Regions from separate parts of the Caballeronia sp. SL1002 genome, predicted to be linked through region 2. Evidence: riboswitches for the same ligand, from Rfam matches in the RefSeq annotation. Region 2 holds a riboswitch; the other holds the start of a gene.
The links. A riboswitch is a leader RNA that binds a small molecule or an ion and turns the genes downstream of it on or off. The one in region 2 is predicted to bind cobalamin.

Region 1 (15,404 bases), on a different contig from region 2:
TGTTAACGGTTCGCGCTGTTTTCGAGATGTCCGACGTGCTATTCGGGGCTCGAAGCGGATAGAAAACTCATTGATGGAAGCAAAGGTTCCAGGGCAGGACAGGCCGGCAACCCGCGTGCGATCCTTTCACGTTCAATGGTGATCGGAAGCAGCGGTTACGTCGTAATGGGAGACGTGATTTCGCTGACTAGTTAGCGCGACGTGCCGAAGAAACGATTTAATCCCTCGCTATCGACGATAGTGCTGGCCCTAATAACACGTTGGAGGTCGGGGCTGCGATTCGCGCACGTGAACGCGCACCGATACTGCCTCGTTCACACCATTGACGTTTGCTTTCCAACTCAGCGGAAAAAACAGCCGCACGCGACGCCACTTCAAACGCCTCACACACCCGAAGTTCCCTTCATCGCGCTTACGCACACGCTGCATCCAAGCCCGTCACACAAGCCGCTTCGTAATAAATCGCCACTGCGCCTCGGTCACCGGCGTGATCGAAAGGCGATTGCCTTTGGCTAACACCTGCATGTCCGCGAGTTCGGCGTGCTCGCGCAACGTAGCGAGCGACACGAGCGGCGTCTTCTTCAAGAACTTCACATCGACGAGCAGCCAGCGCGGCGTTTCCTGCGTCGACTTCGGATCGAAGTAAGGACTCTTCTTATCGAATTGCGTGGCATCCGGATACGCGGAGGAGGACACCTCGGCGAGGCCCGCGATTCCCGGCTGCGGACAACTCGAGTGATAGAACAGAACGCCGTCGCCGGGTTGCATGATGTCGCGCATGAAGTTGCGCGCCTGATAGTTGCGCACGCCGGTCCATGGCAACGTTTTGCCGGGCGCGTTCGCGAGATGGTCGATGCTTGCTTCGTCCGGTTCGGACTTCATCAGCCAGTAGCGCATGAGCGGAGATGAATGAGAAGGCGCGTCAGGGAACGGTAGCGTTCAACGCAAGCGCGCTTCACGCGAAACGCGTGGAGCAACACAACGTGAAGCCAAACGCCGAGCCCCAAGAAAAAACGGCATCGGAAAAATTCCGACGCCGTGGCTTGAGCTGAAAATTCAGCTTGAAAAATAAGGTCCCCGCCTCAGCCGCTAGGCCGGCATCCTGAACCTGGGTTCAAGATTGGTCGCAGTTGGCAGCACTTCGGGTACATCAGACAGAGTGACGCGCGCGCCCGTGCTACAAATTTCCGCAACCGTGCACATAGGCATTGGTTCAAGGAATATATGACCTTGGCGAACCAGGCAGGGAGTACTAACTCTACACCAATCATCGGGGAGATGCAGCAACGTATTGGCTTTTTCTTCGTGCGTTTTTCGTGACGCCGCAACAGGTATTTTCCCGCGCGCTCGATCACTATTTTTTGCACGTTGCCCGCACGGGCTGCGCCGGTTGGCGCAAGCTTTTACTGCGCTTCGTATTGTGAAATGACAGCGCCGAGCTGCTCGTTCATGGAGTGCATGGTGCGTCGAATTTCTTCGGCGGGGAACGATTCGCCGTGACGAACGCTGTTCTGAAGCTTAAGCAATTCCGACGCCAGCGAGAGCGCCGCCATCACGGCGATGCGGTCGGTGCCGCGCACGTTGCTCGCATTGCGCACCTTCGACATTTCCGCGTCCACGCGCGCCACCGCTTCGCGCAGCGCGTCTTCCGTTTCCGGCGAACACGCGAGCCGGTATTGCTGCCCGAGAATCGCAACTTCGATCTGTTTGGTGGTCATGCTTTTTCTCCGTGGCTGTGCGCTTCATCGTTCGCGACGCCGTTCATGCCGGCCGCGTGCGCAAGACCGGTCGACGTATCGGACGTAGCGGACGCATCGGGTGGGAGAAGATCGAGTTGATTGTCCGGCTCCGGCGCGGCTTTCGCGCGCGGCAGCTTTTCCAGGATTGCGTTGAGGCGCACTTGCGCGTCGTCGATTTTCGCCGACAGCGTGTCGCGCTCCGCTTGCAGCGTGTCGCGTTCCTCGCGCACTTGAGCCAACTCGGTCTGTGCGTTCGCGAAGTCGGCGCGCAAGTGTTCGAGTTGTTCTTCGAGCGCGTGGCGCGCCTGATGATGGCGTTCGCTGATCTTGATCAGCCGGCCGATGTTCTGTGAAAGTGATTCGAGTTCGTTGAGCATGTGCTGCGTCCTCTAAAGACCTGGCATTTTAGCGCGGTTCAATCCAGCAGCCGATAAATGTCTCGTTTCGAGACGTAACAGCATGCGAACGTGCAGGCAAAGCATCGCTAACGACGCAACGGATGTTCGTCATTCATGTGCGGAAAGCCCTATTTTTCAGGCACGAAATGTGAAAGCGACCGACCGTCGAACGCGTGCCGCTTTCTTGACGCTTCGTGCCGCCGCTCCTAAACTCCCGGCACTTTGGTGCTCGCGCTCGCGGTCTACGCTCGCGCAGTCAAACGGGAAACAGGGAGCGAAGTCCGCCCGGACGAGCCAACCTGTGCTGCCCCCGCAACGGTAAGCGACCGCAACGCAAGTTGCAAGCCGGTCCAGGGCGTATCGAGTCGGTCCGCGTGTGTGCGATGAGTGCGCAAACAGCATGCAAGCAGCATGCAAACCTTTGCGCGCTTTTTTCATACCGAATAATGCTGACGACGATGCGCCAAAACGCCACTGCGCAAATTTCGCGTGGGAAGGCGGACCGGCATGTCGTGAGCCCGGATACCGGCCAAAGAGGAGAGCGCCGCGTGCAAAAACGCGGCGCTCGACGCATGCACTCGCGGGGCGCGGGTGGCACATGCTCCCAACCGGACCTTTTCGACCGATGCTTTCACCCTTTGCCCGCGCGGCGATGCTGCTATGCGGCAGCCTGCCGTGCGCTGCGTTCGCGCAGACCACCGACCACGATCCCACGCCCACGCTCGCACCCGTCGTCGTGACCGCGACGCGCACGCCTGAGCCACTCGCGAGTTCGCTCGCGCAGACCACGCTGTTCGACCCGCAGGATATCGCCGATACCAACGCGACCGACGTCGCCGGCCTGCTCGCGCTCGGCGCGGGCGTGCAGGTGTCGCGCAATGGCGGGCCGGGCGCGTCGTCGAGCATTTTCGTGCGCGGCGCTTCGTCGGCGCAATCGCTCGTGCTGATCGACGGCGTGCGCGTGGAGTCGGCGGGGCTGGGCGCGGCGCAGTTATCGCAACTGATGCTCGACGAGATCGACCATGTGGAAGTGGTGAACGGGAATGTGTCGGCGTTGTATGGATCGAGCGCGGTCGGCGGGGTTGTGCAGATATTTACCAAGACGGGCGAGGATCATCCGCCGCGCTTCAACTTCGAAACCGAGTACGGCAGTTATCACACGCAGCGCCAGCAACTCGGCGTGTCCGGCGCGCTTGACCAGGACGGCCGCACCACGTTCAGCGTCACCGCATCGCGTGGCAAGACGGACGGTTTTTCGTCCATTGATCCCGCCATTTCGCCGAACGCGAATCCCAACGCGAACGGCTATCTGAACGAGAGCGTGAGCGCGACGCTGCGCCATACGTTCACGGCGAACTGGGACGCGGGCGCGCGCTTTTTCCAGTCGAACGGCATCAATAGTTTCGACGATGCCTACGGCCTTCCGACCGACCTCAACGAGTCGCATAACCGCGTGCGTTCGGCGTCGGTGTTCGCGAACGGCAAGCTGACCGATCGCTGGACTGCGCACTTCACGATCGCGCAGGGTCAGGATCGCTCGAATATCGAGCAGAACGGCGTGTACACGAGCAAGTTCAACTCGGAGACGCGCCAGTACACCTGGCAAAACGATTTCCTGCTCACGCGCGATCACAAACTGCTGTTCGGCTACGAGCATCTCGACGAGACCCTCGACTCGAACGAATTCGACGCGCCCGCGCGCCACGTCAACTCGGTGTTCGCGGGCTATGTCGGGCGGATCGGCGGGAATCAGTTCCAGGCGAACGTGCGGCGTGACCAGTACTCCGATTTCGGCGGCGCGAACAGCTACTATCTCGGCTACGGCTACAACTTCGATGCGCACTGGAAGGTGAGCGCGAGCTATTCCGCTGCGTTCCGCGCGCCGAGTTTCGACGATCTGTACTATCCGTTCAGCGGCAATCCGTCCATTCAGCCGGAGCGCAGCCATTCGGTCGAGGCGGCGCTCCAGTACGCGGCGAGCGGGATCGGCGTGATCCGGGTGACGGCGTTCGAGACGCGCTATTCGAACCTGATCGATTACGTGGCCGACGGCGCGGGGTTTTACATCGCGCAGAACGTCGGGCGCGCGAAAGTGCAGGGCGTCGAAGCCTCGTGGGCGGGGCAACTCGCGCGCACGGACTTGCGCGCGTCGTTCACGTTCCAGAATCCGGTCGATGAAACGAACGGCCAGGATCTCACGCGCCGCGCCCGACGTTTCGCGACGCTCTCGGCGCACCGCTCGTTCGGCGGCTGGCGCGTGGGCGGCGAGTGGATCACGAGCGGCGCGCGCAGCGATTACGATTCGACGCTCGCCGGCTACGGCGTCGTGAATCTCTCGGCGCGCTACAGCATCACGAAGGCGTGGTACGTCGATGCGCGCATCGACAACCTGTTCAACAAGGACTATGAACTCGCGTATTCCTACAACACGCCACGACGCGGCGCGTATCTCACGCTCGGCTGGCAGCAGCAATGATCGCCGGGACGCGCTGACATGAGCGCCGCGCGCGGGATGATCCGCGGCATGTCGGCGAGCCGCGCCATGGCGATCTGGTCGACGCTGGCGGGCGCTGCGGTGCTCGTGTTCGTGGCGTCGCTCGCGTGCGGCAGCGTCGCCGTGCCGCCGTGGCGCGCGGTCGCGGCGTTGCTGCACGCGGGCGCGCCGTCCGGAATCGCCGATGAAATCGTGCTTGGACTGCGTCTGCCGCGCGCGCTCGGCGGCTTCGCGTCGGGCGCGCTGCTCGCGCTTGCCGGCGCGTTGCTGCAAGTCTTGCTGCGCAATCCGCTCGCTGAACCCTACGTGCTCGGTGTGTCGGGCGGCGCGGCGGCGTTCGCGCTCGCGGCCATGCTCGCTGCGCTGCCGTGGTGGAGCGTCGAGGCCGCCGCATTCGCGGGCGCGTTCTTGTCCATCGTGCTCGTGCTCGGTCTTGCGCGCCGCGAGTTGTGGCGCGGCGATCCGCAGGATGCATCGCCGCGATTGTTGCTCACGGGCGCGGTGATCGCGGCGGGCTGGGGCGCGCTCATCACGCTGATGCTCGCCGTCGCGCCCGAGAACCGGCTGCGCGGCATGGTGTTCTGGCTGACCGGCGACCTGAACGGCGTCGCGACACCGTGGACGGCGGCGTTCGCGCTCGCCGCCGCGCTCGTCGCCGTCGTGCCCGTCGCGCCGCAACTCAACGTGCTGCTGCGGGGCGACGCCGCCGCGCAAGCGCTTGGCGTGCCGGTCGCGCGCTTGCGTCTGCGCGTGTATCTCGTGGCGTCGCTCGCGGCCGCGGCGGCCGTGACGACGGCGGGTACGATCGGCTTTGTCGGGCTGGTCGTGCCGCATGTGTTGCGGCTCGCCTGTGGCAACGATCAGCGCATGCTCCTGCCCGCGTGCGCGCTCGGCGGCGGCGTCGCGGTGATGGGCGCGGATTTGATCGCGCGCACGGTGATTGCGCCAGCGCAGTTGCCGGTGGGCGTGATCACCGCGCTGGTCGGCGTGCCGGTGTTCCTGTGGATGCTGCTGCGGCGCACGTCATGACGCTCTCCGTTCAAAACCTCCAGTTGCGCGCCGGAAGCCGGATGTTGATCGACGGCTTCAGCGGCCGGTTCGAACCCGGCGAAATGTGGTGCGTGGCCGGGCCGAACGGCGCGGGAAAGACCACGCTGATCGGCGCGCTGGCTGGACTCGCCGCGCCGGCGTCGGGGGCGATCCTGCTCGACGGACGGCCGCTCAACGCATGGCGCGCCGCCGATCTCGCCCGCCGCCGCGCGCTGATGCCGCAGACCGAGCACGACGCGTTCAGCGCGAGCGTGCTCGATATCGTGATGCTGAACCGCTTTCCTCACTTGAGCGGATGGGGCTGGGAAAGCGCGGCGGATCGCGCGGTCTCGCTCGCGGCGCTCGATACGCTCGGCCTTGCGCCATTCGCCTCGCGCGATGTCCGCACGTTGTCGGGCGGCGAGCGGCAACGCGTCGCACTCGCCGCGGCGCTCGCGCAGGACGCACCGCTGCTCTTTCTCGACGAACCGCTGTCGCATCTCGACCTGCATCATCAGATGGCGTGCCTCGACGCGCTCACACGCTGGCTGCAAGCCGAACCCGCCGCGCGCACGGTTGTGTTTTCCTGCCACGATCTCAATCTCGCGCGCCGTTTCGCGAGCCATGCGCTGCTGCTCGACGGCGCGGGCGAGGTGTCGGCGGGACGCGCGCGCGACGTGCTCAGCGCAGAACGCGCGAGCGCGGCCTTCGGCTATCCGCTGATCCTTATTCACGAGGGCGGCCACGAGGCGCTCGTGCCCGCCCTGCAACGTCCCAGTTTCTAACGGAATCCATCATGTCACTCGAACTCGCCGTGCCACGTCCTGAAGCGCTCGATCGCACGCTCGAAGCGCGTCTCGCTCATGTCATCGATACGAAGACCAAGCCGCTCGGCAGTCTCGGCCGGCTCGAAGGGCTCGCGCTTCAGCTCGGCCTGATCCAGCGCACGGAGACGCCGCGCGTCGAGCGTCCGACAATCATCGTGTTCGCCGCCGATCACGGTATTGCCGCTGAGGGCGTGAGTTCGTTTCCGCAGGAAGTGACCGTGCAGATGGTCGCGAACTTCGTCGGCGGGGGCGCGGCGATCAACGCGTTGTCGCGCGCGGCGGGCATGACGCTCGAAGTCGTGGATGCCGGTGTCGCGAGCGCGCTGCCCGCATCCGACGGCCTGATCGACCTGGCGATCCGGCGCGGCGGCACGCGCAACTTCGCGCACGAACCCGCGATGACGCGCGACGAAGCGCTCGCGGCGATCGCGCGCGGCGCGGCGCGCGTGCGGCATCACGCGGCGCTCGGCACGACGGTGATCGGCTTCGGCGAAATGGGGATCGCCAATACGTCGGCGGCCGCGTGCCTGATGAGCCGGCTGTGCGATCTGCCGATCGACGTGTGCGTCGGGCGCGGCACGGGGTTGTCGAATGAAGGCGTGGACCGCAAGCGCGCCGTCCTCGCGAAGGCGCTCGAACTTCACCCGGCAAGCACGGACCCGCTCGACACGCTTGCGACCTTCGGCGGCTTCGAAATCGCGATGATGACCGGCGCGTTCCTCGCGGCCGCCGAGGCGCGGCTGACGATTCTGGTCGATGGTTTCATCGCGACGTCGGCGCTGCTCGTCGCGCACGCGATGTCGCCCGCCGTGCTCGACTATTGCGTGTTCGCGCACGCGTCGGACGAAGCGGGGCATCGGCGGATGCTCGATTTTTTCGGCGCGAAACCGCTGCTCGAACTGGATCTGCGTCTTGGCGAAGGAACAGGCGCGGCGCTCGCGCTGCCCTTGTTGCGCGCGGCGGCGGCGTTCCTCTGCGAGATGGCGAGCTTCGAGTCGGCGGGCGTCGCGACCAAGAGCGACAAGAGCGACACGAGCGGCAAAGGCGGCTGACGCGATGTCGCGCGCGCTCGACGAACTCCGCTACTTTTTCACGGCGCTTGGCTATTTCACGCGCGTGCCGGTGCCGCGCTGGGTCGGCTTCGAGCGGCATTATCTGAACGCGGCGGCGCGTTATTTTCCGCTGGTCGGGCTGATGGTCGGCGGCGTCGGCGCGCTCGCGTATCTGGCGGCGCTGCGCGTATTTCCTGCGGGCGTCGCCGTGCTGCTCTCGATGGCCGCGACGCTGCTTCTGACCGGCGCGTTCCATGAAGACGGCTTGGCGGATAGCGTCGATGCGTTCGGCGGCGCGTACACCCGCGAGGATGCGCTGCGCATCATGCACGATTCGCGCATCGGCGCGTTCGGCGCGATTGCGCTCGTGGTGGCGCTCGCGCTGAAGTGGCAGACGCTGGCGTCGTTTGGCGCGCGCGATGCGAGCCGCGTCGCGTGGCTGATGATCGCGGCGCACGCGGCGAGCCGCACTGTCGCGATCAGCTTCCTCGTCACGCTCGATTACGTGCGCGCCGAGGGCAAGGCGAAGCCGGTGGCGCAACGCATGAGCGGCGCGGCTTTCGGGCTGGCTGCCGTCGTCGGATTGCCGTGGCTCTTCTGGCCCGACTGGCGGCTCGGCAGTGTGATGCTGGCGGCGCTCGCGGCGTTGCGCTTCATGCTCGGCCGCTATTTCGTGCGGCGGATCGGCGGCTATACCGGCGATTGCCTCGGCTTCGCGCAGCAAATTTTCGAGCTTGCCATCTACCTGATCGGACTTGGATGGATCTCATCCTGATTCGCCATCCGGCAGTCGCGATCGACGCCGGCGTGTGCTACGGACAAACCGACGTGCCGCTCGCGGGCGATGCGGCGGCGTCGGCGCGCTTGCTCGAAGGTCGCATGAAGGCGCTCGACGTGCCGCCGTGCGAGGGCGCATGGTTCACGAGTCCGCTGCAACGATGCGCACGGCTGGCGGCATCGCTCGGGGCGATGCGGACGGACGCGCGTCTGAAGGAACTCGATTTCGGCGCGTGGGAAGGCCGCGCGTGGGACGGCATCGAGCGGGCGCTGCTCGACGAATGGGCCGCCGATGTCGAGCATGGCCGTCCGCACGGCGGCGAGAGTCTCGCGCAGTTCACCGCGCGCGTGATCCAATGGTTCGATGAAACAAGTTCAGCGGGGGCGACGCCCGTTCACTGCGTCACGCATGCCGGCGTGATTCGCGTGCTCACGGCGCACCTTTTGCAGCAGCCGAGCGCGAACGTGCTGCAATGGCCGCTCGATTTCGGCGCGATCGTCTGGTTGCGGCGCGTGCGCGATACGTGGCTGCTGGTGCGCTGGAACGCGTGATTAGTGCGGGCGGCGCGCGCGGGCTTGATCGAGATCGGCGCACAGTTGCGCCGCGCCTTCGGCAAGTCGTGGCGTAGGACGGTTGATCAGATCGCCGTCGATACCGAACAGATTCTTGCGCGCGACCGCCGTCACGGAAGGCCAGCGCTGCCAGCGGTCGAGCGCGGGCAACGGCCGGTCCGGCGCGGTCGCGCCCGGCGTCGCCGTGACGATGGCTTCCGGATTCGCCGCGAGCACGGCTTCCGTCGAGACTGTCGGGACGAGCGGCGTGAGGCCCGCGAATACGTTGCGCCCGCCGCACAGTGTGATGACGTCGCTCACGATGTGCGCGCCGCTCAGGGTCATCAGCGGATCGTCCCAGACCTGATAGAACACGGCGACCGGCGACTTGGCCGCATAGCGCGTGCGCAGTTGCGCGATGTCGTGGCGGAATGCATCGGCGGCGCGCGACGCCGTGGCGGACGTGCCGAGCAGCGTGCCGAGTTTATCGAGCGTGGCGGGGATATCGTCGAGGCGATGCGGTTCGCTGAAAAAGAGCGGCACGTTCAGTTCGCGCAGACGGTCGAGCTGGCGCGTCGCATTGCCATGCCGCCACACGACGATCAAATCCGGCTTCAGCGCGACGATCCGTTCGAGGTCGAGCGCCTTGTTATCGCCGACACGCGGGATATTTTTCGCTTCCGGCGGATAGTCGCTGTAGCTCACCGCGCCGACGACCCGCGCGCCGCCGCCCGCCGCGAACAGCATCTCGGTCACGTGCGGCGCGAGGCTCACCACGCGCGCGGCGGGTGCGTTCAGCGTGACCGACGCGCCGGTGTCGTCGGTGACGGTGAGCGCGGCGTGCGCGTGCATCGCCACGAACAGCCCGCAGAACGCGACGTGCCGGAGATTCATGCGAGCGCCTCGTCGAGCGCGCGCGACAGCCGCGCCCATTCGCCTTCGCCGCCCGGCAAACCGATCCGCAAACTGGGCGTTCCGTCACCGCGATCGAACAGCCGGGTCCACACGCCGCGTTTCGCGAGCGCGTCCTGCAAAGCGGCGGCGCGCGGCGTTTCGAACCACGCGAAAAGCGGCGTGCCGCGCACGTCGAATCCATGTCGCGCGATCAGCGCCGCGAGGCGCGCGCCGTCATTCGCGAGCCGCGCGCGCGTCGCGTCCTGCCACGCGTGGTCGGCGAACGCGGCCAGCACCGCGTGGCGCGCGGGACCGCCGACTGTCCACGCGCCGAGCATGTCGCGCAACGCATCGCAGACGCGCGGGCTCGCGAGCACGAATCCCGCGCGAATCCCGGCCAGCCCGAAGAACTTGCCGACCGAGCGCAACACCACGAGTCCTTCCACGCCGGTGAATGCCGATAACGACGCAAACGGATCGGCATCGGCGAACGCTTCATCGACGATCAACGTACCGCCGCGCGCGCTCAGTTGCGCGTGCCACGAAAGCAGCGTGTCGCGCGACAGACGCTCGGCGGTCGGATTATTCGGATTAGCGACGATCACGTAATCCACCTCGTCCGGCAGCGCGGCCGCCGTCACGTCGAGCGTGGTCACCCGATGACCGGCGCGCTCGAATGCGGGCGCGTATTCCGCGTAGGTGAGCGGCGCGACAGCGGCGACGGTGGCAACACCCCGCGCCAGCAGCCACGGCAGCGCGCGGATCGCCGCCTGACTGCCCGCTACCGGCAGCGCGGCGGGCGCGCCGTAGTAGCGCGCGGCGGTATCGGCGAGACCGTCGTCTTCTTCCGGCAGACGCCGCCACGCATCGGGCGGCACCGGCGGCACCGGATAGCCGCACGGATTGATGCCGGTCGAAAGATCGAGCCAGTCTTCGAGCGCGATGCCGTAACGGCGCGCCGCTTCGCGCAGGTTGCCGCCGTGTCGGATCGGGGTCGAAGGCAAGTCAAAGTCAGCCATGAAAACCCACGCTCAGGAAAGCCACGATCAGATAGATGGCGACCCACAGCCACACGGTGCGCTCCACGAGCCGCAGCGCCGATACCACGTGATGCGGCGCGGCCGCCATGCCCGCGCCGAGCGTCGGCCGGCTTTCGAGCGCGCCGTGATAAACCGCCGCGCCGCCGATCAGCACATTCAGGCTCCCCGCGCCCGACGCCATGACCGGCCCGGCGTTCGGGCTGTCCCACGACTTGGCCTGCGTGCGCCAGCAGTGCAACGCCATGCGCGTATCGCCGAGCAGCGCGTAGCTCGCCGCCGTGAGGCGCGCGGGAACGTAGTTGAGCACGTCGTCGAAACGGGCGGCGGCCCAGCCGAATCGCAGATACCGCGTCGTGCGATAACCCCACATCGCGTCGAGCGTATTGGCGAGGCGGAACCCGAGCGCGCCCGGTCCGCCCGCGATGGCGAACCAGAACAGCGCGCCGAAGATCGCATCGTTGCCGTTCTCAAGCGTCGATTCGACCGCCGCGCGGGACAGCGCGCCTTCGTCGGCGTTCGCGGTTTCGCGCGACACGATGCGCGCGGTCAGCCGGCGCGCCTCCGGCAGATCGCCGCTGCCGAGCGCGCGGGCGATCGGCACGATGTGATCGCGCAGGCTCTTCGCGCCGAGCGCGAACCAGAGCAGCACGACATGCACGATGCACGCGAGCGAAAACGGCAGCACGGCGACGAGCGCCCAGGCGAATACGACCGGCGGCACGACCGCCAGCAGCCACGCGAGAATCCCGGCGGGCCGTGCGCGAAAGCCCGTGTTCAGACGCGCTTCGAGGCGCGCCGCGTAGTCGCCGAACGCGGTGAGCGGATGCCGTCCGCGCGGTTCGCCGAACAGCCGGTCGACGATTACACCGGCCACCGCGAGCATCGCCATTGCGTAGAAAGAGAGCAGCAGCATGGGCCGGTCAGCCTTTGAGCGCGAGCGGCAGGCCCGCGACCATCATCGTCGCGCGGCGGCTGGCGGCGGCGACGCGCTGGTTGAGCCGCCCGAGTTCATCGACGTAATGGCGCGTGACCGACCCGAGCGGCACGACGCCCAGCCCGATTTCATTGCTCACCACGATGATCTTGCCGGGCGTCTTTTCGAGCGCCGCGTCGAAATCGCTCAGGCATTTGGCGGGCGGGCGCGGCGGCGGAAGTTGATCGGCGGGACAAAGCAGATTCGCGAGCCAGAGCGTCAAACAGTCGATCAACACACAGTGCTGCTCGCGCGCCGCGCGGGCGAGTGCGCCCGCGAGATCCACCGGCGCCTCGACGAGCGTCCACTGCGCGGGCCGCCGCGCGCGATGATGCGCGATACGTTCGGCGAATTCGGCGTCGTCGGGCGGCGTCGCGGCGGTCGCGATGTACGTGACGGGCAGGCCGCTCGCGGCGGCCAGATTTTCGGCATAGAGACTCTTGCCGGAACGCGCGCCGCCGAGGACGAAGGTGATGTCGGGTGAGGTCATCGCGGTATTGTAGCGGCGCGTCTGGTTCCATCCAGGTATCAATATATGGCCGGTGCGCCAGCAATATATGGCCGGTGCGCTTGCTATATGCACCTGCGCGCCTGCGACGCTGCAAAAACCTCGGTAGCATCCAGCCAGTTCGCTTCGTTCACACTGACCAAGAATCCCATGCACTTTGCACCGCGCGGCACGCTGATGATCCAGGGCACGACCTCCGACGCCGGCAAAAGCACGCTAGTGGCCGGACTCGCGCGGCTCGCGCGTCGCGGCGGCGTGCGCGTCGCGCCGTTCAAGCCGCAGAACATGGCGCTCAACAGCGCGGTCACGGTCGATGGCGGCGAGATCGGCCGCGCGCAGGCCTTGCAGGCGATCGCGGCGGGCGTGCCGGCGCAGATCGACTTCAATCCCGTGCTGCTCAAGCCGACCAGCGATCGCGGCGCGCAGGTCATCATCCACGGTCACGCGCACGCCAATCTCGACGCGCGGGCGTATCACGCCTACAAAAGCGTCGCGATGGAGGCCGTGCTTGAGTCGTATGCGCGGCTTCAGGCGAATTTCGACGCGATCATCGTGGAGGGCGCGGGCAGTCCGGCCGAAGTGAACCTGCGCGACCGCGATATCGCCAATATGGGTTTCGCGGAACGGGTCGATTGCCCGGTCGTGCTGGTGGCCGATATCGACCGGGGCGGCGTGTTCGCGCACCTGACCGGCACGCTCGCGTGCCTCTCGGCGAGCGAGCGCGCGCGGGTGCGCGGGTTCGTCATCAACCGGTTTCGCGGCGATCTCGGCCTGTTGCAGCCCGGCCTCGACTGGCTGGAAGCGCAAACGGGCAAGCCGGTGCTCGGCGTCGTGCCGTATCTGCATGGCTTGACGCTCGATGCCGAAGACATGTTGCCCGGCGAGAAGCGCGCGGGCGCGGCGGATGGCGCGACGAACGTGCTGCGCGTGGTCGTGCCGGCGCTGCCGCGTATCAGCAATCACACCGATTTCGACGCGCTGCGGGCGCACGCTCAGGTGGATTTCCAGTACGTGAAGGCGGGCAGTGCGCCGCCGCCGGCGGATTTGATCGTGTTGCCGGGGTCGAAAAACGTGCAGCGCGATCTCGCGTGGCTGCGCGAACATGGCTGGGATCGCGCGATCGAGCGGCATCTGCGCTATGGCGGAAAGGTGCTCGGGATTTGCGGCGGCATGCAGATGCTGGGTAGAACGATCGACGATCCCGACGGTCTGGAAGGCGCGGCGGGCTGTGTCGAAGGTCTCGGTCTGCTCGATCTCGATACCACGCTGACGCCGCACAAGCTGCTCGCTAACGTGTCCGGGCGGCTCGTCATGGACGGCGCGCCGGTGCGCGGTTACGAAATCCACATGGGACGCACGACGGGCGCGGCGCTCGACCATCCGGCGCTCCACCTCGACGACGGCCGTCCGGACGGCGCGGTTTCCGCCGATGGGCAGATCGCCGCGACGTACCTGCACGGCATCTTCGATACACCCGAAGCGCTCGCGGCGCTGCTCGCGTGGGCGGGTCTGGCAGACGCCGAACCGCTCGATTACCCAGCGCTGCGCGAAGCCTCGCTCGACCGGCTGGCCGACACGCTTGCCGCGTCGCTCGATCTGAACGCGATCGCCGCCGCGTTCGCGTGAACGGTCGAGTCGCGTCAGTAGAGGATGATTTGCGTGCAGCGGAAGAGCGCGACGAGCTTGCAGTCCGCGTTCGTGACCGTCGCGTCCCAGACTTGCGTGGTGCGTCCGAGGTGCACGGCGCTTGCCTTCGCGACGATTTTCCCCTCGCGCGCCGTGCCGACGTGGTTGCTTTTCAACTCGACGGTCGTGAAGTTTTTCGCGCCTTCGGGAAGGTGCGCGATGCACGCGTAGCCGCAGCAGGTGTCCGCGAGACCGACGACGCTTGCCGCGTGCAGGAAGCCGTTCGGCGCGAGAAGTTGCTCGCGGATTGGCAATTCGCCGACCAGAATGCCGCTTTCGAGCGACACCAGTTCGACCCCGAGCAGCTCGGGCAGACGGCCGCGCTGGCGTTGGCGCAGGAAATCGAGGGTGACATCGGGACGCAGGGTGGACATGGCGTAAAGATCCTTAGGCTGATCGGGGATATTCCGGCCGGGCCGGTTTTGCCGATATTATCAAGGGCGCGAACGTTCGGACGGGCCGGCGAGCGCATCAGCCCAAGGTAGCGGCAAACCAATTCATCGGGAAACTACATGACGGTCATCGTGGTGGCGAATCCGAAAGGCGGTGTCGGCAAGAGCACGCTTTCGACCAATCTCGCCGGATATTTTGCGTCGAACGGCGAATGGGTCGCGCTCGCCGATCTCGACAAGCAGCAGTCGTCGCGTGCGTGGCTCGACCTGCGTCCGGACACGTTGCCGAAAATCGAAAGCTGGCAGATCGACGTCGATGCGCCCGGAAAGCCGCCGAAAGGACTGGAAAAAGCCGTGGTCGATACCCCGGCGGGCGTGCACGGCAACCGGCTCGCCTTGGCGCTGGGACTCGCCGACAAGGTGATCGTGCCGCTCCAGCCTTCCATGTTCGATATTCTTGCCACGCAGGAGTTTTTGCAGCGGCTGGCGAAGGAGAAGGCTGTGCGGAAGGGGACGATCGAGATTGGCGTGGTGGGGATGCGGGTGGACGCCCGGACGCGTTCGGCTGAACAGTTGCATCGGTTTGTCGAAGGGTTGGACCTGCCGGTGCTCGGGTTTTTGCGCGATACGCAGAATTATGTGCAGCTTGCGGCGCACGGGCTCACGCTTTGGGATATTGCTAAGAGCCGCGCTGAGAAGGATTTGGAGCAGTGGGAGCCGATTTTGGCTTGGGCCGAGGGGGGGGTAGCCGGCTGATCGCGGCTTGGGTGGGGTTTGCTTTTGTTTGCCTGCGCTTTCTGGGAACTTGCTTTCGTGTAGGTTTATTAGCACGCCGCTATGCGCGGCGGCAGTCACTTTCTTTGGCTAGCTGCAAAGAAAGTAACCAAAGAAAGCAGCACGGAATTCGGCGCCGTGGGGGCGACTTCAGGGTGGGTTACACCGTCTGATGTTCGGGCGGTTTCTGGGAACTTGCTTTCGTGTAGGTCTATTAGCACGCCGCTATGCGCGGCGGCAGTCACTTTCTTTGCTGCTGCAAAGAAAGT
Region 2 (15,404 bases):
TTCATCAAGCGTGCTTCGCAGACGCCGGAACTCGGGCCGACGTTCTCCAGCTATCAGATCAACGTGCCGCAACTCAACGTCGATCTGGATCGCGTGAAGGCGAAGCAGCTCGGTGTGTCGGTGACCGACGTGTTCAACACGATGCAGGTGTATCTCGGTTCGCTGTACGTGAACGACTTCAACCGTTTCGGCCGCGTGTATCAGGTGCGTGTGCAAGCGGATGCACCGTTCCGCGCCAGTGCCGACGATATCGGTTTGCTGAAAACGCGTAACGCCGATGGCGAGATGGTGCCGTTGTCGTCGCTCGTGAAGGTGTCGCCGACGTACGGCCCGGAAATGGTCGTGCGCTACAACGGCTACACCGCCGCCGATATCAACGGTGGCCCGGCGCCGGGTTATTCGTCGGGACAGGCGCAGGCGGCGGTCGAACGGATCGCGGCTGAAACGCTGCCGCGCGGCATCAAGTTCGAATGGACCGACCTCACGTATCAGCAGATTCTCGCGGGCAACGCCGCGTTGTGGGTGTTCCCGATCAGCGTGCTGCTCGTGTTCCTCGTGCTCGCCGCGCTGTACGAAAGCCTGACCTTGCCGCTCGCCGTCATCATGATCGTGCCGATGAGCATCTTGTCCGCGCTGCTGGGCGTCTGGCTCACCGACGGCGACAACAACATCTTCACGCAGATTGGCTTGATGGTGCTGGTGGGACTGTCCGCGAAGAACGCGATCCTGATCGTGGAGTTCGCGCGCGAACTGGAGATGCAGGGACGGTCGATCGTCGAAGCGGCCATCGAGGCGAGCCGTCTGCGGCTGCGTCCGATTCTGATGACGTCGATCGCTTTCATCATGGGCGTGGTGCCGCTCGTGCTGTCGTCGGGCGCGGGATCGGAAATGCGCCATGCAATGGGGATCGCCGTTTTCTTCGGCATGCTCGGCGTGACGCTGTTCGGACTGATGCTGACGCCGGTGTTCTACGTGCTGCTGCGCAAACTCGCGGGCGGCGAACATCTCGTCGACAAGCACGGCCACAACCCGCACATGCGCGGCGTGAATGCTTCGGGGCAAGCGTGAGAGACAACATCATGAATACGACTTTATCGAAACGCTGGCTGGGCTTGTCGGGCCTTCTCGCCTCGATGCTGGTGGTCGCGGGCTGCTCGCTCGCGCCGACCTACGACAAACCCGACGTCGCCGCGCCGGCCGCGTTCAAGGAAACGCCGGTGGAAACCACGTCGAGCCTCTCGCCTGCTGAAGCGGGCACGTGGAAGACGGCGCAGCCTTCGGAAGCGGTGATGCGCGGCGAATGGTGGACCGTCTTCGACGACCCCGCGCTGAACGATCTCGAACGCCAGGCGCTCGACGCGAATCAGAACCTCAAGGCGGCGGTCGCGCGCGTGAAGGAATCGCGAGCGATCAACCAGACGGCGCGCGCCGGGCTGTTCCCGACCCTCGACGCCGGTTTTGGCCCGACGCGCGAACGCCAGTCCGCCGTCTCGCAGAACTTGCCGAACACCGCGAACGTTCCGGTGCAGACCATCTGGCGCGCACAGGCAAGCGCGTCGTATGAAGTGGATCTGTTCGGACGCGTATCGGATTCGGTCAAGGCCGCGAACGCCGATACCGAGCAAAGCGAAGCGCTCTTGCGCTCGGTGCAACTCGCGTTGCAGGCGGACGTCGCGCAGAACTACTTTACGCTGCGCGAACTGGATGCCGAATTCGAGGTGTACGACCGCACGGTGACTTTGCGTCAGGACGCGCTGAAACTGCTGCAACGCCGCTTCGACGAAGGCGAGATCAGCGAACTCGACGTCGCCCGCGCGAAGTCGGAACTCGCGACCGCCCGATCCGACGCGATGACCGTGCAGCGTCTGCGCGCCTCGTCCGAGCACAGTCTCGCCGTGTTGCTCGGCCGCGCGCCCGCGCAGTTCACGATGGCCGCGAATCCGCTGAAGCCGGTTGAAATTCGCGTTCCGCCGGGCCTGCCTTCGTCGTTGCTGGAACGGCGTCCGGATATCGCGGCGGCCGAACGCACGATGGCGGCGGCAAACTCGCGGATCGGCGTGGCGAAGGCGGCGTTTTTCCCGTCGCTGACGCTGACCGGCGCGGGCGGGTTCGAATCGGCGACGCTCGCGGACCTGTTCCAGTGGTCGAGCCGCGCGTTCCTGCTCGGTCCGCTGGTCGGTACGGCGCTCACCGTACCGCTCTTCGATGGCGGCCGCCGCAAGGGCAATCTGGCGAACGCACGGGCCATCTACGAAGAGGATGTCGCGAATTATCGGCAGCAGGTGCTGGTCGCGTTCCAGGAAGTGGAGGACAACCTCTCGGATCTGCGCATTCTGGAGGGGCAGACCGGCACGCAGGCTGATGCCGTCAGTGCGTCGACCCGCGCCGCACAGTTGTCGCGCCGGCAGTACACCGAGGGCGCGGTGACTTACCTCGATGTGATCGACGCCGAGCGGACCGTACTGCAATCGCAGCGCGTCGCGGTGCAACTGGCGGGCACGCAGGCGGTATCGACGGTGAACCTGATCCGCGCGCTGGGCGGCGGCTGGGGCGACTTGCCGCCTGCCGCCGATGCGCCGCCGAGCATCGCGCAACGCTAGTTTTTAAGGGGTTTTGACGTTTAGTGAAATACGCAGCGGCCGGCGGCATTGTTCGTGTTCAGGAACATATGTCTTCGGCCGCAGCGTCTTTTTCCGGAGGCTCCGGGTCCGTAGAATTTCATCATGGACGAAGGAGCACGCAATGAAAGCCTTGATCGAAAGACAACTGTATCAACCCGCCGTGGTGCTTCCGCTGCTGTTGCTGATGCGCCTGATGGTGACGCTCGATTTCAACCTCGCGCAGGTCATGCTCGTGATGATCGCGAAGGGTTCGCAGCACGCGTACCGGCTTATCTTCACGCGCCGCGCAGCGGACGTGGCGCGCTCGCAGGTTTGCAAGCACGTCTGCACGCACTGCTGAACGCAGCTCAGTATATTTCCGGCACGATCATGTTGCCCGGCACCGGCTGCCGCAGATAATCGTCGTTGTAGACGCGCGCCGGCAGATCGATCGCGGGATGTTCGATCTCGTGATACGGCACCTGACCCAGTAAATGATGGATACAGTTGAGCCGCGCGCGCTTCTTGTCCACCGCCTGAACCACCCACCACGGCGCCTCGGGAATGTGCGAGCGCTGCAGCATGACTTCCTTCGCCTGCGTGTACGCTTCCCAGCGGCGGCGGCTTTCCAGATCCATCGGGCTTAGCTTCCACTGCTTCAGCGGATCTTCGATACGCGCCTGAAAGCGGACTTCCTGTTCGTCGTCGGTGATCGAGAACCAGTACTTGATGATCTGCACGCCGCTGCGCACCAGCATTTTTTCGAACTCCGGCACCGAGCGGAAAAATTCCTCGTACTCGTCGTCCGTGCAGAAATTCATTACGCGCTCGACGCCCGCGCGGTTGTACCAGCTCCGGTCGAACAGCACGATCTCGCCGCCCGCCGGCAATTGGGATACGTAGCGCTGGAAATACCACTGCGTACGCTCGCGATTGTTCGGCGCGGGTAGAGCAGCGACGCGGCAGACACGAGGATTGAGCCGCTGCGTGATCCGCTTGATCGCGCCGCCTTTGCCGGCAGCATCGCGTCCTTCGAAGATCACCACCAGCCGATGCCCCGTATGCACCACCCAGTCCTGCAATTTGACGAGTTCGCCCTGAAGGCGGAAAAGCTCGCGGAAATAGACTTTACGCTGAGCGCGATCCTCGTCCGTCAGGGTCGATTCGCCGCCGAGCAGATGATCGTCGATCTCCATTTCGAGTTCTTCGTCGTAGCTGTCGATGAGATCGGCTTCGAAACGGCGCTGCTTGTCCTGCGAAATCATAGGAAGCTCCATTGATGTGGCTGCGGCTCGCACCGGGGCCTTTTTGGCCAAGGCGGTCCGGCATGCGGCTGTGCGTTTTCGTTGGCTGCGGGCGGCCGGTGCGTGACCGCCGATTGTTGCGGATAATGATTTCAGGCGTGTGACGGTCGCCTTCTTTTACACCGCATTGTAATTTCCCGCAGCGTCGTCCGGCAAAACTGCATTCTCTCCAGCGGCGCGCGCGAACCCGGATTCGTCTGCCTTTGACGCGGGCGCAGCGTTATGTGAGAAGCGGGAGAATGCGATTGCGCGCGAGTGAAATACGGCCGCGTCGCCACGCTGCATTTTTTTCTCTGACGAATTAACGACGTCGACATAGCAGCCTGGAATAATCCTTGCTGTTTGTCAGGCACGAGTCTTTTTCAGGCAGAGCCATGAACAGTCGATACTTACCCCATCGCGCGCACTACGGCGCGACTTTCGCAGCTCCGGATGCTTCTATGAATCAGTCTGGCAACGCCGCGCCGCCCGCGGGTTACTTTATTTCGGTGCTCGAACTCGCGACCGGTGAGAAGCTCGGCAACGACGAGCGTCTGCGGGCGGTGGCGATGCTGGAGTCCGAATTCGCGTCCGGCAAGCCGCGCACGCTGAAGGAAGCCGTGCGGATTTGCGCTAACGCGATCGATTCGTCGACGCTTCAGCGGATGGCGCGCGGCGCGAAGCCGTAGCCCTTGCACGCGGCCCTTGCACTCGGCGATCCTCACGCCGCTGTGCGATGGAGAATCCGCCAGCGCTGGCCGGATCGGCGGATGGTGAGCGTCGAAAGCGGCTCGAAATCCATCGCATAGACGGAATCGAGCGGCGCGTTCAGCGCGCGCGCCAGTGCTACTTTCAGCACGATCGCGTGCGTGACGATTATGGTTGCCTGCGGTTTATCTGCCGCGAGAGCCGTCAGCTCGCGCCACACTCTCTCGCCGAGCATTTCCAGACTTTCGCCGCCATGCGCCGCGCTTTGCGGGTCGCTGAGCCACGCGGCGAGCCCCTCAGGATCTTCATCATGCACGTCACGGACGGAGCGCCCGCGCCATCGGCCGTGATCGAGGTCGCCGAATGCATCGTTCACTTCCGGCGCCGCCGATAGCCACGCGGCTGTATCGCGTGCTGCGCGCGCCGGGCTTGTTAGCACGCGTGTTGCGTTGATCGACCGGCGGATCGCGTCCGGTTCGGCAACTGGCTCGATGGGGTCGTCGGCGGTCGGAAACAAGCCCGTCTTCATCGCGCGAGTCGTGGCGTGGCATAGCAAAACGAATTCGACTGTCATGGCTTAAAAGCGTTTCCTTTACTTTGCCCGGCATCATAAAATGGCAGGCTGCAGCGTGCGGAAGCCGGTGGAAACCCGGCACGGTCGCGCCACTGTGAGCCGGCGCCATGCGCCGAGCAAGTCAGACCCCCGCTGCAATCCTTCGTTCGTTCGTCTATCGGGACGCGCATTCCCTGGAGAGTGACATGACTTCACCCGCATTTTCGGCCCATTCCGGCGCATCCGGCGCGCCCTCATACGATGCACCCGTACCCATTCCGGTGCGTGAAGTGCTGCCGTGGGCTGTCTTTATCGGCCTGATTTTGCTTATCGCCATTTATTTTGTCGGCGCGGAACAGGGCGCTACTGCGATTTTCTCCGGTATGTACGTGCATGAGTTCCTGCACGACGGCCGCCATCTGCTGGGTTTTCCCTGCCACTGATTGACCTGCGCGGCATGGTCGCGTCACTCGCCATGCAAAAGGCGGCGCTTCGTGCGCCGCCTTTTTTATTCCACCGCTTGCGTCTTTCGTCCTAACAGTTCATCGAGCAGGCTCAGGCGGGCGGGATCGTCGAGCGTCTTCCACGCCTTGATCTCCGCGCGGCTGCGAAAGCAACCTTCGCATAAACCGGTATCGACATGCAGGCGACACACGTTCGTGCAGGGCGAACCGACCGGTTGCTGTTCCTTCGCGCGCCAGATCGTGAATTCGAGTTCGAGCGGCGCAGCCGGCACGCCTTTCGATGCAATCGTGCTCATAGCGGCTCGCCTTTGAAAAGCGCGGCGGCAGCGGGGTAATTCGAAGGCCAGTACGTGTGCATGTAAGTCGCGGAAATCGAACCGTGCCGATAGAGCGCTTCACCCGCCGCGCCGGTCGTGGCGTGCGCGGCGGTGAGGTGCGGTGTCATCGGCGTGGTCATAAATGAGTAATGAAACGTGTGTCCGGTGCAAGCGCCGCGCGATGTATCGAGGCGTTGCATCGCGAGGCGCGAGAGTTTCTTTTGCATGACGGCGCGGCCGGGAAGAAGGGCGAGCATGGGCCACGCTTCGCCGTCGATATCCGTCAGCGATTCGAGCAGATACAGCATGCCGCCGCATTCTGCCACGACCGCGCCGCTACGCGCCACGTGCGCGGCTATCGATGCGTGCGTTCGCGTGGCCGCGCCGAGTGTCGCGGCGTGCAGTTCCGGATAACCACCCGGCAGGTAGAGCGCGTCGGCGTCGGCGGGAACGGGTTCGTTTGCGAGCGGCGAGAACGGCGTGACGCGCGCGCCCATCGCCACGAGCGCATCGATATTGGCCGGATAGACAAAGGAGAACGCGGCATCGCGCGCCATCGCGATATGCACACCGTCGAGCAGGCGCGGCGGCGTGGGCAATGCGCATTCATCGAAATGCACCGGCGGCGGCAGATCGCACAACGTGGTCGCGGCGAGCGCATCGGCGGCGCGGTCGAGCCGCGCGTCGAGATCGGCCACTTCGCTCGCCTGCGTGAGACCGAGATGACGGTCCGGCAACGCGAGGGCCTCCTCGCTCGATAGAAAGCCGCAATAGCGCAAGTCGGCCGGAATGGTTTCGGCGAGCATCTGCGCATGCCGCGCCGACGCCACGCGGTTCGCGAGCACGCCATGAAACGGCAGGCCCGCGCGGTAATTCGCAAGGCCGAACGCGATTGCGCCGAAGGTCTGCGCCATGCCGTGCGCGCCGATCACGGCAAGCACCGGCACGCCGAATGTCGAAGCCAGATCCGCGCTGCTCGGCGTGCCGTCGAAGAGGCCCATCACGCCTTCGATCAGGATGAGGTCAGCCTCGCGTGCCGCGTCCGCGAGCATCGCGCGGCATGCGGCCTCGCCGACCATCGAAAGATGCAGCGAATAAACGGGCGAACCGGATGCACGTTCTAGGATCATCGGATCGAGAAAATCCGGACCTGTTTTAAAAACGCGCACGCGCCGGCCGAGCCGCGCGTGATGCCGCGCGATGCCGGCCGTCACCGTGGTCTTGCCCTGATGCGAGGCCGGGGCGCTGATGAAGAGGGCGGGGCAGGCGGGCATCGGCTCAGAACTCGACGCCGCGCTGCGCCTTCACGCCCTGCTCGCGATACGGATGCTTGACGAGCCGCATCTCGGTCACGAGATCGGCCGCTTCGATCAACCCATCCGGCGCATGACGACCCGTCACGACGACGTGCAGTCCAACCGGACGCGCGTTGAACACAGCGAGCACTTCATCGAGCGGCAGGTATTCGTATTTCAGCACGGCGCACAGTTCGTCGAGCACGACCATTTGATATTCGCCGCTTTCGATCATCCGGCGCGCCGCGTCCCAGCCCTTGCGCGCGGTCGCGATATCGGCGTCGCGATCCTGCGTGTTCCAGGTGTAGCCATCGCCCATCGTGATGAAATCGCAATTCGCGACCGCGCTCAGGAAATCGCGCTCGGACGTATGCAGCGCGCCCTTGATGAACTGCACGACGCCGAGCTTCATGCCGTGGCCGAGCACGCGCACGGCCATGCCGAACGCGGCGGTCGTCTTGCCCTTGCCGGTGCCGGTATTCACGATCAGCAAACCTTTCTCGCGATCGGCTGCGGCCTGCTTTTTCTCGTGGCCTTCCTTGCGACGCTGCGTCATGCGCAGATGGGATTCGGGATCGGTTTTCATGCACTTTTCTCGACAGAGGAAGACAGGTTTCGATCGGCGGCGACTGCAACGGTGACGTCGCCGATAATGGTTTTTTCGACGACGACGCGCCCTTCGCGCGACGCTAGCAGCGCGCACGGTTCGCACACGCCGCCGACGCCCGCGAGCGCGCGCACGCGCGCCGAATCCGTCGCGGCGGCCGCGTCGATTTGGGCAGCCGGAAACGACACGAGCGGCAAGCCGTGACGCGCGCAAAAATCGACGAGTCCGGGTTCGCGGGCTTTACGGTCGAGCGTCGCGACTGCGCGAACCTGCGCCAGCGCCGTGCCGTTCAAGACGGCCATGATGGCCGTATCGATTGCATCTGCGGACACACCGCGCCTGCATCCGATGCCGAGAACGAGCGGGACATCCCCGAATGATTCGCTCACGACGAAATGACCCCATGAAACAAGGCACATTCGCGGGCTGGCGAGCGTCGGGCGTGACGACGGATAGATGAATTCATGCGATACGAACGACTCGAAATTCGGCGCAGCCAATCCGTCCCTCGCGGAAAAGCGGCGATCGGCGAAACTCGCGGTAAGAAAAACGCGAGCGTTCGTCACACGCGCTGGCCGGTATCCGGGCTGGCGACCGCATTTTCGTTCGCCTTCCCGCGCGTTCGAAACGAGCAGTGGCGTTGAAGGAAATGTGCGGTTTTAGCGGGAAAACCGCAGGTCGCTGACCGTTGCGGGGACAGCACAGGCTGGCGATACGCGGTTAAGACCACCACGGCCGCTTCCTGTTTCCCGTTTAACTGCGCATGCTGAAACGCATGCGCGAGCACCAGACGCGCGGCAACGATATCACAGGCAAGAGTCGCGGCGAAGAGGCGGGAGCCGCGCGATTCTTGACGCTCCGGGGCGAGCGGCCTAGACTTGCTTGCAGTTTTGGTGCTCGCGCGTGGCGTCCGCTGCGCGCAGTTAAACGGGAAGCAGGACGCGCTCGCGGAAGTCCGACGAAACGCCAACCTGCGCTGCCCCCGCAACGGTAAGCGAAGGCCGCATCGTCACGATGCGGCAAAGCCGCCTTCAGTGTGTCGTCCGCGTTTCCGCGGGCCATGCATGTCTCCACTGCGCGATGTCGAACCTCGCGTGGGAAGGTGAAGCGGCGTTTTCGTCAGCCCGGATACCGGCCAGACAGACACGGATCGCCGTCGCGGGGAAGCGGCGCGATCCACGATTTCATCGAGCTGGGTTTGTCGTGCCTCATACCTGCATCCTGCAACCGTCGGGCGGCGGCACGCACATAAGACCCGCGAAACCCCACGGAGCAACGGATGCAAACGCGCAAAATCCCGGTCACGGTCGTCACCGGATTCCTCGGCAGCGGCAAAACCACGCTGATGCGGCACATTCTTTCGAACGCGAATGGTCTGCGCATTGCAGTGATCGTCAATGAGTTCGGCGAACTCGGGATCGACGGGGAAATCCTGAAGGGCTGCAATATCGGCTGCGAGGACGAAGCATCGACGGATCAGCCGAATCTCTATGAACTCGCTAACGGTTGCCTCTGCTGCACCGTGCAGGAAGAGTTCTATCCGGTGATGGAGCAACTTGTCGAGCGGCGCGGCCAGATCGATCATGTGCTGATCGAGACTTCGGGCCTCGCGTTGCCGAAGCCGCTCGTTCAGGCGTTCAACTGGCCGTCCATCAAGAACGCATTCACGGTGGACGCCGTCGTCACGGTGGTGGACGGCCCGGCCGCCGCGAGCGGTCAGTTCGCCGCGAACCCGCAAGCCGTGGACGCGCAACGTCGCGCCGATCCGAACCTCGACCACGAATCGCCGCTGCACGAATTGTTCGAAGACCAACTCGCGTCGGCGGATCTGGTGATTCTGAACAAGACCGATCTCATCGACGAAACCGCACAACGTGCCGTCGAAACGCTGATTCGCGGCGAGATTCCGGCGGAGGTGAAGATCGTGCGCGCCGAGCGCGGGCAGCTCGATCTGCATACGCTGCTCGGTCTCGACGCGGCATCCGAAGACACGATCCATCTGCGGCCGGATCACCACGGCTCGCTCGACGACCAAGGCCACGCGGATCATCATCACGACGACTTCGATTCGATCGTGGTCGAAGCTCGGGTCGAGTCGCGCGATGCGTTGATCGCTGCGCTGCAAACGCTCGTCGAGAATCACACGATTTATCGTGTGAAGGGTTTTGCCGCGCTGCCGGGCGCGCCGATGCGGCTCGTCGTGCAAGGCGTGGGACGCCGTTTCGATAGCTACTTCGATCGTCGGTGGGAAGCGGGCGAGGCGCAGAGCCGCTTTGTGCTGATCGGCGAAGACCTCGACCGCGCGAGTCTGCAACGTGCGTTCGATGCCGCGCTGCAAGCGACGCCCGCACAGGCCTGATTCATGCACCTTCTCCGCACGACGCCGGGTGGTTTCGTCGACGATGCCGCGGGCGTCATGCGCATCGAGCAGACGCCTGCGCCGATCGTCATCCTCAGTTCCGCCGATACGACGCTGTCGCTGCTCGCCAGCGTTTTCCCACGGCTGGATGCGGGTTTTCCTGAGGTGCGGCTCGCGAACCAGTCGTTCTTGCGGCAGCCGGCGTCGGTCGATTTCTATCTCGACGACGTGCTGCGTCACGCGCGCGTCGTGGTGGTCGATCATCTTGGCGGCGAAGCATACTGGCCGTATGGCATCGAGCGGATCGTCGCGCTCGCGAAGGCGCGCAAGCAAACGCTCGTGATGTTCTCCGGCGACTTGCAGGAAGACCCGAACCTGCTCGCAAAAAGCACCGCCGATCCCGCGCTGTGCCACGAACTCTGGCGCTATCTGCGCGAAGGCGGCGCGCAGAACGCGGAAGAATTTCTGCGCTGCATCGGCCACCGGATATTCGGTTACGGCCGCGAAGCTCGCGCGCCGGGCGCGTTGCCCGCTGTCGCGCTCTATCATCCGGCGCGCGATCTCGCGACCATCGCGGACTGGCGCGCGCGCTGGCGTCACGGCGCGCCCGTGGTGGCCGTCCTGTTCTATCGCGCGCATCTGCAATCGGGCAATACAGCGGTATTCGACGCGCTGATCGACGCGCTCGAAGCCGCTGGGATCAACCCGTTGCCGATCGCGATGTCGTCGCTGAAAGACGCGGTGAGCCGCGAGGTCGTGCAGCAGCTTTGCGAAGAGCTCGACGCGTCGCTCGTACTCAATACGACCGCGTTCGCCGCCGGGGTGATCGATGGACCCGAGCCGTTCGTGCTCGCGGGCGATGCGCCGGTGCTGCAAGTCATCCTGAGCGGCGGCAATCGCGACGACTGGCTGAAGGACAACCACGGACTCAATTCGCGCGACGTCGCGATGCATGTCGCGCTGCCCGAAGTGGACGGACGCATCATCACGCGCGCCATCAGTTTCAAGGGCCTCGCCTATCATTGCAAACACACGCAGGTGGACGTCGTGCGCTATCAGCCCGATATCGAACGCGTGCGCTTCGTCGCCGAGTTGTCCCTCCGATGGTGCCGCTTGCGCGCGCTCGACAACGGCGCAAAACGCATCGCGCTGATTCTCGCGAACTATCCGCTGAGCGAAGGGCGCATCGGCAATGGTGTCGGACTCGACACGCCTGCATCCGTCGTGAACATTCTCGCGATGCTTGGTATTGAAGGATATCGCGTGGGCGAGCCTCCCGCCGATGGCGATGCGCTGATGCGCGCGCTCACCTCGGGCGTGACCAACGATCCATCGGTGCGAGACTTGCGGCCCGCGCTGCAAAGTCTCGCACTCGACGACTACCTCGCGGCCTTCCATGCGCTGCCGCAAGGCGTGCAGCAGGCGCTGAACGCGCGCTGGGGACCGCCCGAAGCCGATCCAACTTTGCGGCGGGGCCGCTTCATGATCGCGGGCTGGCGCAGCGGCGAAGTATTCATCGGAATACAGCCGGCGCGCTCGCGTGAACGTGGCGACTATGCGAGCTATCACGATGCCGAACTGGTCCCGCCGCACGCGTATCTCGCGTTCTATTTCTGGCTGCGGCTGCGCTTCAATGCGGATGCCGTCGTGCATGTGGGCAAGCATGGCAATCTCGAATGGCTGCCGGGGAAAAGCGTCGCGCTGTCGGATGCGTGCTGGCCCGATCTGACGCTCGGGCCCATGCCGCATCTCTATCCGTTTATCGTCAACGATCCGGGCGAGGGCAGCCAGGCGAAGCGCCGCGCGCAGGCGGTCATCATCGACCATCTGATGCCGCCGCTCACGCGTGCCGAAAACTACGGGCCGCTGCAGGATCTTGAGCGGCAAGTGGACGAATACTACGAAGCGCTGATGGTCGATCCACGGCGCGCAACGCTTCTGCGCAAGACAATACTCGCCGGCATCGTCGAGCATCGTCTGCATGAGGAACTCGGCCTCGACGCGCCGCGCGATGCAAGCGGCGAAGACGCGTTGCTCACGCGCGCCGACGCGTATTTATGCGAACTGAAAGAGGCGCAGATTCGCGATGGCCTGCATACTTTCGGCACGTCGCCGCAAGGCGTCCAACGGCTCGATACGTTGCTCGCGCTCGGCCGTTTTCCTGTCGGCGATGCGCAAGGCGCGAACGCGAGCATCCTCACCGCATTGGCTCGCGATCTGCAACTCGGCGCTGCGTTCGATCCGCTCGATGCGGACTGGGCAGCGCCATGGACCGGACCGCGTCCCGCTGCGTTATTTGATGTGTCGGACGCGCCGTGGCGTCATCACGGCGACACCCGCGAACGGCTGGAATTGCTCGCCGCGCGCTTGCTTCGTGAGGACGCGGACGCGTCGCAATGGCCCGCCAGCACGCTCGTCCTGCGACGTCTGCGCGGCGATATTCTCGCGCGGCTCGACGCATGCGGCGAGCAGGAACTGACGCAGTTGCGGCGAGGACTCGAAGGTCGTTTCGTGCCGCCGGGGCCGAGCGGATCGCCGTCGCGTGGACGGCCCGACGTGTTGCCGACCGGCCGCAATTTCTACTCGGTCGATACGCGCGCGTTGCCGACGCAAGCGGCGTGGTCGATCGGGTTGAAGTCGGCGAACCTGCTGGTCGAGCGGCATCTTCAGGATCATGGCGACTATCCGCGCGCGGTGGGTTTATCGGTGTGGGGAACGGCCACGATGCGCACCGGCGGCGACGATATCGCGCAGGCGATGGCGCTGATCGGCGTGCGGCCGAAATGGGCGGCGGGCAGCCATCGCGTCACCGATTTCGAGATCCTGCCGGTCACGATCTTCAACCGTCCGCGTATCGACGTGACCTTGCGCGTGTCCGGATTTTTCCGTGACGCGTTCGCGAACCTGATGCATCTCTTCGACGCCGCCGTGCAAGCGGTCGCCGAACTCGACGACGAACCGGAGGACGTGAACCCGATCCGCGCGCGCATCCTTCGCGAGCGCGACGAACACATCGCGCGCGGACTCGATGCGAACGAAGCGCGTTTGCGCGCGGGCTGGCGCGTGTTCAGTACGCGGCCCGGCGCATACGGCGCGGGTTTGCAGGATCTTATCGACGCGAAGGCGTGGCAGAACGACGCCGATCTGTCGCTCGCGTATCAGCAAGCCGGCGGCTATGCGTACTCGCAGCAAGGCGACGGCGTGGCCGCGAGCGATGTGTTCGGCGCACGGCTCGCGAGTCTCGACGTGGTGCTTCAGAACCAGGACAACCGCGAGCACGATCTGCTCGATTCGAACGACTATCATCAGTTTCAGGGCGGCATGATGGCGGCGGTCCGGCATCTGTCGGGCGCGCAGCCGCAGGCGTATAACGCGGATCACAGCAACCCCGCCGCGCCGCGCATCCGCACGCTGAACGAAGAAATCTCGCGCGTGATCCGTTCGCGCGTGGTGAATCCGAAGTGGATCGACGGTGTGAAGCGGCATGGTTACAAGGGCGCGTCGGAACTGGCCGCAACGGTTGATTATCTGTTCGGCTACGACGCCACCGCGCGCGTCGTCTCGGACCATCAGTACGCGCTCGTGACCGATGCCTACGTGAACGACGACGCCACGCGCGCGTTCATGGAACGCCACAATCCGCACGCGCTGCATTCGATATGCGAGCGCTTGACCGAAGCGATGCAACGCGGTTTGTGGCAGAACCCGGGTGCGTATCGGGAGCAAGTCGAAGCGCATTTGTTGAACACCGAGCAGCAACTCGAAGGCACGCGAAATTGAACGATTCCAAGCTCACGCAGGTATTTCCCTTTACCGCGCTGATCGCGCAAGAGCCCTTGCGGCAGGCACTTTTGCTCGCAGCCGTCGATCCCGCGCTCGGCGGCGTGCTGGTGAGCGGTCCGCGCGGCACCGCGAAATCCACGAGTGCGCGCTCGCTTGCCGAACTGCTGCCCGAAGGCCGTTTCGTCACGCTGCCGCTCGGCGCGAGCGAGGAGCAACTGATCGGCACGCTCGATCTCGAAGCGGTGCTGCGCGACGGCGGCGTTCAGTTTTCGCCGGGCCTGATCGCGAAGGCGCATCAAGGCGTGCTGTATGTGGATGAAGTGAATCTGCTGCCGAATCCGCTCGTCGATTTACTGCTCGACGTCGCCGCGAGCGGCGTGAACACGATCGAACGCGATGGCATTTCGCATCGGCATGACGCGCGTTTCGTGTTGATCGGAACGATGAATCCGGAAGAGGGCGAATTGCGTCCGCAATTGCTTGATCGCTTCGGCCTTGCGGTGCATCTGGCGAACTGTTTCGATGCCGCCGTGCGCGAGCAGATCGTCCGCGCGCGGCTCGCGTTCGATCTCGATCCCGCCGCGTTTCGGGCGCGCCATGCGGTGGCGCAAGCGGAACTGTCCGCGCGCATTCGCGAAGCGCGCGCGGCATTGGGCAAGCTCGATTTCGACGCGACCGTGCATGCCCGCGTGAGCGAATTGTGCATCGCCGCGCAAGTCGACGGCTTGCGCGCGGACCTCGTGATGCTGCGCGCAGCGCGTGCGCTGGCCGCGTTCGATGCATCGGACGCGGTGCGCGTCGAGCATGTCGAGCGCGTGGCGGAGGCGGTACTGCTGCACAGGCGGCATGCGTCGGCAGACACGAGCGGCGCGGCTGCGGCGAGCGCGCCTTCATCGTCGCGAACGAACACGTCCGACACCGACTCAGGTTATCTGCCGCCCGAACCCGTCGGCACGGCGACGGTGAAGCAACTGAGGCCGCTTCCCTCAAAAAAATCCTGAGCCATCGCGAGCACGATGGTCCGGCTGAGACTCAACCCGGCCGCTCGCGATGGCTCGATCCTCACACGCGAGGCCGCACGAACGCGACGGCGGGTATCGCGAGCCGGTCGATAGACTGGCCCGGCACGTTGCGCGCCAAACGTCATGCCCGGCTTTCGACGGAACATCTCCGCTTCCGCGCGAGGCAGGGCGAGCGCGCCGTGCTGCATTGTTTCGTGCTCGATTGTTCCGGTTCGATGCTCGCGGGCGAGCGGCTCGCGTTTGCGAAGGGCCTGCTGGTCGCGTTATTCGATCGTGCGTATCGCGAGCGGGCAGACGTGTCGCTCGTGTGCTTCGGCGGCGGACGTGCGGAAGTGCGGCGTCAGCCGGGCGCGGCGCATTGGTGGAACGAACGCTGGTTGAATCCGATCGGCGGCGGTGGCGGCACGCCGCTC

Region 1: it holds a riboswitch for cobalamin, as region 2 does, so the genes downstream of both, AC3D25_RS04810 (TonB-dependent receptor domain-containing protein) here and AC3D25_RS25935 (cobalamin biosynthesis protein) in region 2, are expected to answer to the same signal.

Annotation. Positions count from the first base shown of each region.
Region 1 is NZ_JBYMUW010000002.1:416,902-432,305, forward strand. Features, by position in the region: gene AC3D25_RS04790 (EVE domain-containing protein) at 439-897, opposite strand; RNA gene ssrS (6S RNA) at 1,071-1,252, opposite strand; gene AC3D25_RS04800 (cell division protein ZapA) at 1,404-1,718, opposite strand; gene AC3D25_RS04805 (ATPase) at 1,715-2,116, opposite strand; cobalamin riboswitch at 2,344-2,685, shown strand; gene AC3D25_RS04810 (TonB-dependent receptor domain-containing protein) at 2,763-4,613, shown strand; gene AC3D25_RS04815 (FecCD family ABC transporter permease) at 4,632-5,660, shown strand; gene AC3D25_RS04820 (ABC transporter ATP-binding protein) at 5,657-6,445, shown strand; gene cobT (nicotinate-nucleotide--dimethylbenzimidazole phosphoribosyltransferase) at 6,457-7,539, shown strand; gene AC3D25_RS04830 (adenosylcobinamide-GDP ribazoletransferase) at 7,544-8,314, shown strand; gene cobC (alpha-ribazole phosphatase) at 8,299-8,868, shown strand; gene AC3D25_RS04840 (cobalamin-binding protein) at 8,869-9,801, opposite strand; gene cobD (threonine-phosphate decarboxylase CobD) at 9,759-10,781, opposite strand; gene cbiB (adenosylcobinamide-phosphate synthase CbiB) at 10,774-11,715, opposite strand; gene cobU (bifunctional adenosylcobinamide kinase/adenosylcobinamide-phosphate guanylyltransferase) at 11,723-12,265, opposite strand; gene AC3D25_RS04860 (cobyric acid synthase) at 12,434-13,909, shown strand; gene AC3D25_RS04865 (PaaI family thioesterase) at 13,924-14,343, opposite strand; gene AC3D25_RS04870 (ParA family protein) at 14,482-15,117, shown strand.
Region 2 is NZ_JBYMUW010000005.1:306,885-322,288, forward strand. Features, by position in the region: gene AC3D25_RS25885 (efflux RND transporter permease subunit) at 1-1,068, shown strand, start outside; gene AC3D25_RS25890 (efflux transporter outer membrane subunit) at 1,080-2,600, shown strand; gene AC3D25_RS25895 (hypothetical protein) at 2,743-2,961, shown strand; gene ppk2 (polyphosphate kinase 2) at 2,969-3,865, opposite strand; gene AC3D25_RS25905 (hypothetical protein) at 4,345-4,572, shown strand; gene AC3D25_RS25910 (histidine phosphatase family protein) at 4,605-5,165, opposite strand; gene AC3D25_RS25915 (CbtB domain-containing protein) at 5,351-5,587, shown strand; gene AC3D25_RS25920 (DUF1289 domain-containing protein) at 5,653-5,904, opposite strand; gene AC3D25_RS25925 (cobyrinic acid a,c-diamide synthase CobB) at 5,901-7,199, opposite strand; gene cobO (cob(I)yrinic acid a,c-diamide adenosyltransferase) at 7,204-7,806, opposite strand; gene AC3D25_RS25935 (cobalamin biosynthesis protein) at 7,803-8,246, opposite strand; cobalamin riboswitch at 8,385-8,633, opposite strand; cobalamin riboswitch at 8,702-8,981, shown strand; gene cobW (cobalamin biosynthesis protein CobW) at 9,107-10,186, shown strand; gene cobN (cobaltochelatase subunit CobN) at 10,190-13,966, shown strand; gene AC3D25_RS25950 (magnesium chelatase ATPase subunit I) at 13,963-14,970, shown strand; gene AC3D25_RS25955 (vWA domain-containing protein) at 15,099-15,404, shown strand, end outside.